DNA from 3 places in the Streptomyces venezuelae genome. Region 2 is predicted to be linked to each of the others. Evidence: riboswitches for the same ligand, from Rfam matches in the RefSeq annotation. Region 2 holds a riboswitch; each other region holds the start of a gene.
What was found. Region 2 has a riboswitch for cobalamin ahead of DEJ47_RS10840 (prenyltransferase/squalene oxidase repeat-containing protein). Riboswitches for the same ligand answer to the same signal wherever they lie in the genome.
Positions count from the first base shown of each region.

Region 1: it holds a riboswitch for cobalamin, as region 2 does, so the genes downstream of both, DEJ47_RS08115 (cobalamin biosynthesis protein) here and DEJ47_RS10840 (prenyltransferase/squalene oxidase repeat-containing protein) in region 2, are expected to answer to the same signal.
Region 3: it holds a riboswitch for cobalamin, as region 2 does, so the genes downstream of both, DEJ47_RS01200 (energy-coupling factor ABC transporter permease) here and DEJ47_RS10840 (prenyltransferase/squalene oxidase repeat-containing protein) in region 2, are expected to answer to the same signal.

Region 1 covers NZ_CP029193.1:1,749,888-1,752,137, forward strand. Annotated here, with positions in the region: gene DEJ47_RS08105 (inorganic phosphate transporter) at 1-492, shown strand, start outside; gene DEJ47_RS08110 (hypothetical protein) at 505-729, shown strand; cobalamin riboswitch at 836-979, shown strand; gene DEJ47_RS08115 (cobalamin biosynthesis protein) at 1,016-1,972, shown strand; gene DEJ47_RS08120 (cobyric acid synthase) at 1,969-2,250, shown strand, end outside.
Region 2 covers NZ_CP029193.1:2,346,929-2,349,178, forward strand. Annotated here, with positions in the region: gene DEJ47_RS10835 (MBL fold metallo-hydrolase) at 1-736, shown strand, start outside; cobalamin riboswitch at 761-885, shown strand; gene DEJ47_RS10840 (prenyltransferase/squalene oxidase repeat-containing protein) at 1,007-2,242, shown strand; gene DEJ47_RS10845 (SCO2322 family protein) at 2,239-2,250, shown strand, end outside.
Region 3 covers NZ_CP029193.1:272,089-274,338, forward strand. Annotated here, with positions in the region: gene DEJ47_RS01195 (energy-coupling factor ABC transporter substrate-binding protein) at 1-296, opposite strand, end outside; gene DEJ47_RS01200 (energy-coupling factor ABC transporter permease) at 296-1,024, opposite strand; cobalamin riboswitch at 1,054-1,238, opposite strand; gene DEJ47_RS01205 (DUF3048 domain-containing protein) at 1,403-2,250, shown strand, end outside.

The sequences.
Region 1 (2,250 bases), 600 kb from region 2:
TCCTCGCACCTGGGCTTCTCGCTCTCCACCACCCAGTCCTGCTCCGGCGCCGTGATGGGCGCGGGCCTCGGCCGCAAGGGCGGCGTCGTCCGCTGGTCGACCGCGACCCGCATGTTCGTCGCGTGGGGTCTGACCCTGCCGGCCGCCGGTCTGGTCGGCGCGGGCGCCGAGTTCCTCACCAAGCAGGGCCCCTGGGGCATCGCGGCCACGGCCGCGCTCCTCGTCGGCGGCTCCGCCGTCATCTGGGTGCTCTCGCGGCGCAACGCCATCGACCACACCAACGTCACCGACGACGAGGTCCGCACGGACGGGGGCGTACCGGCCGAGCCCATCGGCGTCGTGACCACCGCGATCGCCGCCGTCACGCCGCCCCCCGCGGGCACCCTGGCCGCCTCGCCCGTCCCGGACACGTCCGTCAAGGCCGGCGTCTCGGCCCCGACCACGACCACGACCGGCGCCATGGCGGACCCCGCCCGGCCCGCGACGGTGTAAGGACAGACCAGCATGAACATCGACTGGGCAGCTCTCGGCTCCGTCTTCGGCGTCAGCCTCGCGGTGACGGTCGCCCTCGTGGGCCTCTTCACCCTCGGCATCGTCGGCCTCTCCCAGCAGGAGAAGGCGACCGCCGCCTCCGGCGGTTCGGCGGCCGTGGCGCGCACCGGCGCGTACGCGTGCTTCGCGCTGTGCGCGGCGGCCGTGGCGTACGGGATCTATCTGATCGTCGCCTGACGGCAAGGTTTCCCGGAGGGGTGCGGAGCGTACGAAACGCTCCGCACCCCTCCTGTGTGTGGGCCCCAACACACTCTCCCGTCGCAGGTCAACAGCGAGTTGACGGGCATTCGCGGGGCGTGGTGGACTGCCCGGGCCAACTACGGCGGCAGAAGAGGAAGCCGGTGCGAATCCGGCGCGGTCCCGCCACTGTCACCGGGGAGCCACTCCCCGGAAGCCAGGAACTCTCGCCGCCGATTCACGTCGAACCAGGGCGCGGACACCCTGAGTGAGGACACACAACGCCATGAGTGCCGATCGCGATTTCGCGTACGGCGCCGCCGCCGGATTCCTCGGTGACCTGTTGCTCGGCGATCCCCGCCGAGGCCATCCGGTCGCCGCGTTCGGCCGGGCGGCGGGCGCCGTCGAACAGGTGCTGTGGCGGGACCACCGCGGGTGGGGCGCCCTGCACACCGCGGTGTGCGCCGGGGGCGCCGCGGGCGCCGCCGCACTGGCCTCCGCTCTCGTACGCCGCTCCGCCGCGGGCCGTGCCGGAACCGTGGCGCTCACCGCCGCCGCGACGTGGGCCGTGCTCGGCGGCACCTCGCTGGGCCGCGAGGCGCGGGCCGTCGGCGGGGCCCTGGAAGCCGGTGACATCGAGGTCGCCCGGGAGCGGCTGCCCCATCTGTGCGGGCGGGACCCGCAGGCCCTGGACGCCGACGGGATCGCGCGGGCCGTCGTGGAGTCCGTCGCCGAGAACACCTCCGACGCCGTGGTGGGAGCCCTGGTGTGGGGCGCGCTCGGCGGCGTGCCGGGGCTCGTCGCCTTCCGTGCCGTGAACACCCTCGACGCGATGGTCGGCCACAAGTCGGCGCGCTACCGGCGCTACGGATGGGCCTCCGCCCGGCTCGACGACGTCTTCGGCTGGCCCGGGGCGCGGCTCACCGCCGCGCTGGCCGTGGTCGCGGGCGACGCGCCCGCGGAGGCGGTGCGCGCCTGGCGCTCCGACGCCGCGCACCACCCGAGCCCCAACGCCGGTCCCGTCGAGGCCGCTTTCGCGGGGGCTTTGGGCGTACGCCTCGGGGGGACCCTCTCGTACGCGGGACGGGTCGAGCACCGGCCCGTGCTCAACGCGGACGGGCGCGACGTACAGGTGAGGGACATCGAGCGGGCGGTGAAGCTGTCCCGGCGGGTGAGCGGGCTGGCGCTCGGCGTCGCGGTCGTCGCGGGCGTCGCCCGACTGAGGTCAAGGAGAGCTTCGTGAGCGGTGGACTGCTCGTCGCCGGAACCACATCGGACGCCGGGAAGAGCGTCGTCACCGCCGGCATCTGCCGGTGGCTGGCGCGCAAGGGGGTGTCCGTCGCGCCGTTCAAGGCGCAGAACATGTCCCTCAACTCGTTCGTGACGCGCGAGGGAGCCGAGATCGGGCGGGCGCAGGCCATGCAGGCGCAGGCCGCCCGCGTCGAGCCGAGCGCGCTGATGAACCCCGTGCTGCTCAAACCGGGCGGCGACCGCTCTAGCCAGGTCGTCCTCATGGGCAAG
Region 2 (2,250 bases):
GTCCGTGGTCCGCCGCACCCGCTCGAACCCGCCGGACCGCTGGTACGCGTACCTCGTGGACAAGCTCACGGCCGCCGGCGCGCCCGCCGACCACCTCGCCCCGCTGCTCCGCGCCCGCGACGAGGGCCGCCCCCGCAAGCTCCCCGGCCTCGCCCCCGCCCTGCCCGACCGCTCCATCACCCCCGGCGAACTCCTCGCCCTGCCCGGCCGCCGCCTGCGCGCCGTCTGGACCCCCGGCCACACGCCCGGCCACGTCTGCCTCCACCTGGAGGAGGACCACCCCGCGGGCCTGCGCGGCAACGGCCGCCTCTTCTCCGGCGACCATCTGCTGCCCGGCATCAGCCCGCACATCGGCCTGTACGAGGACCCCGATTCGGAGACGGTGACCGACCCCCTCGGCGACTACCTGGACTCCCTGGAGCGCGTCGCCCGCCTCGGCCCCGCGGAGATCCTCCCCGCCCACCAGCGCGCGTTCACCGACGCGCCGGCCCGCGTCCACGAACTCCTGGCCCACCACGAGGAGCGCCTGACCGGGCTGCTCGCCCTGCTCGCCGAGCCCCTCACCCCGTGGCAGATCGCCGCGCGCATGGAGTGGAACCGGCCCTGGGACGAAATCCCCTACGGGTCGAGGACCATCGCCGTGTCGGAGGCCGAGGCGCATGTGCGGCGGCTGGTGAAGCTGGGGCGCGCCGAGGCCGTGCCGGGGAGCGATCCGGTCGCGTTCGTGGCGGTGTGACCCGAGGGGTGCGCGGACCGGCCGGTAGAGTGAGGGCGTCGTCCTCACGTCCGCCAAGGGGGAAGCCGGTGCGAATCCGGCGCTGACCCGCAGCCGTGTGCCACGCAACGTGGTGAGCCGGAATGCCCGGCGCGGAACGTGACCGGCTCGCTTCATCGGGCCCCCGATGAGCGGCACCGTCGAGGTATACGGAGCCGGAGCCGCCCGGTCGCCGTGCTCGCACGGTCCGTGCCGCCCCGCTCCCCGCAGGGAGAGGCAACCCGCCCCATCATGAACGTTCGTCGCAGCGCAGCGGTCCTGGCCGCCGCCGTCGCCGTCTTCGGCTCGGCCGCGGCACCGGCCGCCTTCGCGGACGACGCGAAGCCGTCGCCGTCGGCCGCTCTCCCCTCGGGCCTCTACGGCAAGTCCGACCCGAAGTTCGACGGCGTCTTCCGCCAGTCGTACGCCCTGCTCGCCCAGCACACCGAGGGCGTCGAGCCCGCCGCGAAGGCCGTGGACTGGCTGACCGGCCAGCAGTGTGCGAGCGGCGGCTTCGCGGCGTACCGCGCGGACTCCTCCGAGCCGTGCAACTCCAAGACGGCGGTCGACAGCAACTCCACCGCGGCGGCCGTGCAGGCCCTCGCCGCGCTCGGCGGCCAGGACAAGACGGTCAAGAAGAGCGTCGACTGGCTGAAGTCCGTGCAGAACAAGGACGGCGGCTGGGGCAACACCCCGGGACTGCCCTCCGACGCGAACTCCACCGGCATCGTCGTCGGCGCGCTCGTCGCCGCGGGCCGCAACCCCGCCGACGTGAAGTCCCAGGACGGCAAGTCCGCCTACGACGCGCTGCCGAAGCTCGCCATGGACTGCGGCAAGGACGGCGGCGCCTTCGGCCTCGCCGACATGAAGTCCGGCAAGCTCGCGCCGAACGCCTACGCCACCGCCGCCGGTGTGCTCGGCAGCCTCGGCAAGGGCCTCGTCGTTTCCGCCCCCAAGAAGTCCGAGGACGCCGCGCCCAAGTGCGCGAAGCCGGACACGGCCACGCAGGCCGCGAGCAACGGCGTCGGCTATCTGCTCGACACCCTCGGCAAGACCGACGACCACCTGATGTCGTCGATGCCGGGCTCCACGGACCAGCCGGACTTCGGCACCACCGCCGACTCCGTGCTCGCCCTCGCCGCCGCCGGACAGGGCGAGCGGGCGAAGAAGTCCGCCGAGTGGCTCGCCGGTAACTCTGCGGACTGGGCCAAGCAGTCGGGCCCGGCCGCCTACTCCAAGTTGATCTTCGCCGCGCACGCGGCCGGTCTGGACGCGCGCGACTTCGGCGGCGCCGACCTTGTCAAGCAGCTGAACGCCACGGGTCCGGCCCCCGAGACCTCCTCGAAGTCCCCGTCCGACGCGGACTCGGACGAGAAGAAGGACGACGACGGCGGCGTCAGCGTCTGGTGGATCATCGGCGTCGGCATGGTCGCGGGCATCGGCATCGGCTTCCTGTACAGCGGCAACCGCAAGAAGCAGCAGCCGTGACGCGGGAC
Region 3 (2,250 bases), 2.1 Mb from region 2:
TCCGCGCCCTGCCTGCGGCCCTTGCGGATTCCGAAGTAGTAGGCGAGGACACCGGCGCCGAGGGCGGCCTGGAGGGCGAACAGCGCGGACTCGACCTCACCGGACGGGGGTTCGTACAGCGGCGAGAACCACGGTTCGTAGTCCGGCTCGATCTCGGTGATCGCCGTCTCCGCCTGGGCGTCGGCGCCGGCGAACGGCTCTTCCTCGTCGTCGCCGAGTCCGAGTGCGATGGGCAGCACGGCGAGTGCGGCCACGATGAGGAGCAGCAGGGTGTTGATCTTCGCGTTACGGCTCATCAGGCACTGGCCCCCGTCTGCGTCCCGGTGGACTTGGTCGGCTCGGTCGTCGCGGTCGGCCGCTTGCGCTGCAACAGCACGCCGAGCCGCGTCAGTTCGCCCTTGCTCGACTGCACGAGCAGCCGCATCACCAGGACGGTGAGCAGTCCCTCGCTGACCGCGAGCGGGATCTGCGTGACGGCGAAGATGCCGCCGAACTTGCCCAGGGCGCCCAGGAACCCGCTGCTCGGGTCGGGGAACGCGAGGGCCAGCTGGACGCTGGTGACGCAGTACGTGGACAGGTCGGCGACGAACGCGCCGAAGAACACGGCGACCATGAGCGGCACGTCGTACCGCTTGAGGAGCCGGTAGACCGCGTATCCCGCCCAGGGCCCGACGATCGCCATGGAGAATACGTTGGCGCCCAGGGTGGTGAGCCCGCCGTGGGCGAGGAGCAGGGCCTGGAAGAGCAGGGTGATGGTCCCGAGCACCGTCATGATCGGCGGTCGGAACAGGATCGCCCCGAGCCCGGTCCCCGTCGGGTGCGAGCAACTGCCCGTCACGGAGGGGATCTTCAGGGCGGAAAGGACGAAGGTGAAGGCCCCGGAGGCGCCGAGGAGCAGCGTGCTCTCCGGGTGTTCCTTGACTTCACGGGTCAGGGAGCGGACTCCGTGGACGACGAACGGCGCGGACGCTACGCCCCAGGCGATCGCGTGCGCCGGTGGGAGGAAACCCTCGGCAATGTGCATGGCTCGGCAGACCCTCTCCAGCACCTCGTGGATGGACAACGCGCCTTGGCCGGTCTCCTGGCTGACGGGTCGTACCGACCGGACTCCGCCTTCCCGGGTACGTGCGTACCCAGTGGCTGCCGCGAGGGCTGGAGCCGGACTTCCCGATCACAGTGGCGAGGGCCGCACCGGCATCACACCGGATTTCCCGTTCACCAAGGCGTGGTGACATTAGTGCGCATCAGACGTGCTGACAACTTGCGCCCTGTTCAAGGCGGTGCCACGCGGGCCGTGCCCCGGAAAGAGTGACGGGGCGCCGGTGGATGGCCCAGGCGTGATTGGCCGTACCGGCGCGGGAGGTACATCTGCGGCTGCCGCCCCGCCACGAATGGAGACGCCTTGAAGGCAGCATCGAGAGTCCGGGCCACCCGTCGCACTCGCATCGGCGCGAAAGTGCTCGCCCTGGTCGCCACGGCCTCGCTCACCGTGGGAGCCCCCTCGTACGCGAGCGCCCCCTCCCCCGAGGACGCCCCGGCCCCGCGGATCACCTCACCCTTCACGGGGCAGTCGGCACAACAGAATCCCGTGCTCGCCGTGAAGTTCGACAACGCGCGCCACGCACGGCCGCACACCGGTCTCGACCGGGCCGACATCGTCTACGTGGAAAAGGTCGAGGGCGGCATGAGCCGCCTGATGGGCGTGTACTCCAGCAAACTCCCGAAGGCCGTCGGGCCGGTGCGCAGTGCGCGCGAGTCGGACATCGAGCTCCTGCGCCAGTTCGGGCGGCCCGCCCTCGCGTACTCCGGGGCGCGCAGCGCCCTGCAGAAGGTGCTGCGGAACTCGCCGCTGTACGCCCGTTCGCACGACCGTGCGCCCGGCGCGTACTTCCGCCACAGCGGACGCCCCGCCCCGCACAACCTCTTCGTCCGCCCGAAGGCACTGCTGCGTACGGCGCCGCGGGCCGAACGTCCGGCCGACATCGGCTTCCGTTTCGGCCCGGCCCCGGCGGGCGGTGCCCGCACCGCCGCGCGGACCGTCCAGTACGCCTCCGCGAGCCACACCTTCCGCTGGTCGCCGCGGCAGGGCCGCTGGCTCGCGTCCTTCGACGGCGCACCGGCCCGCAGCACCTCGGGGAAGCGACTCGGCGCCCGCACCGTCGTGATCCAGCACGTGAACATGCGTCCGTCACGCTTCAAGGACGTCAACGGCGCGGTGACGCCGTACATCGAGACGGTGGGCCGCGGCAA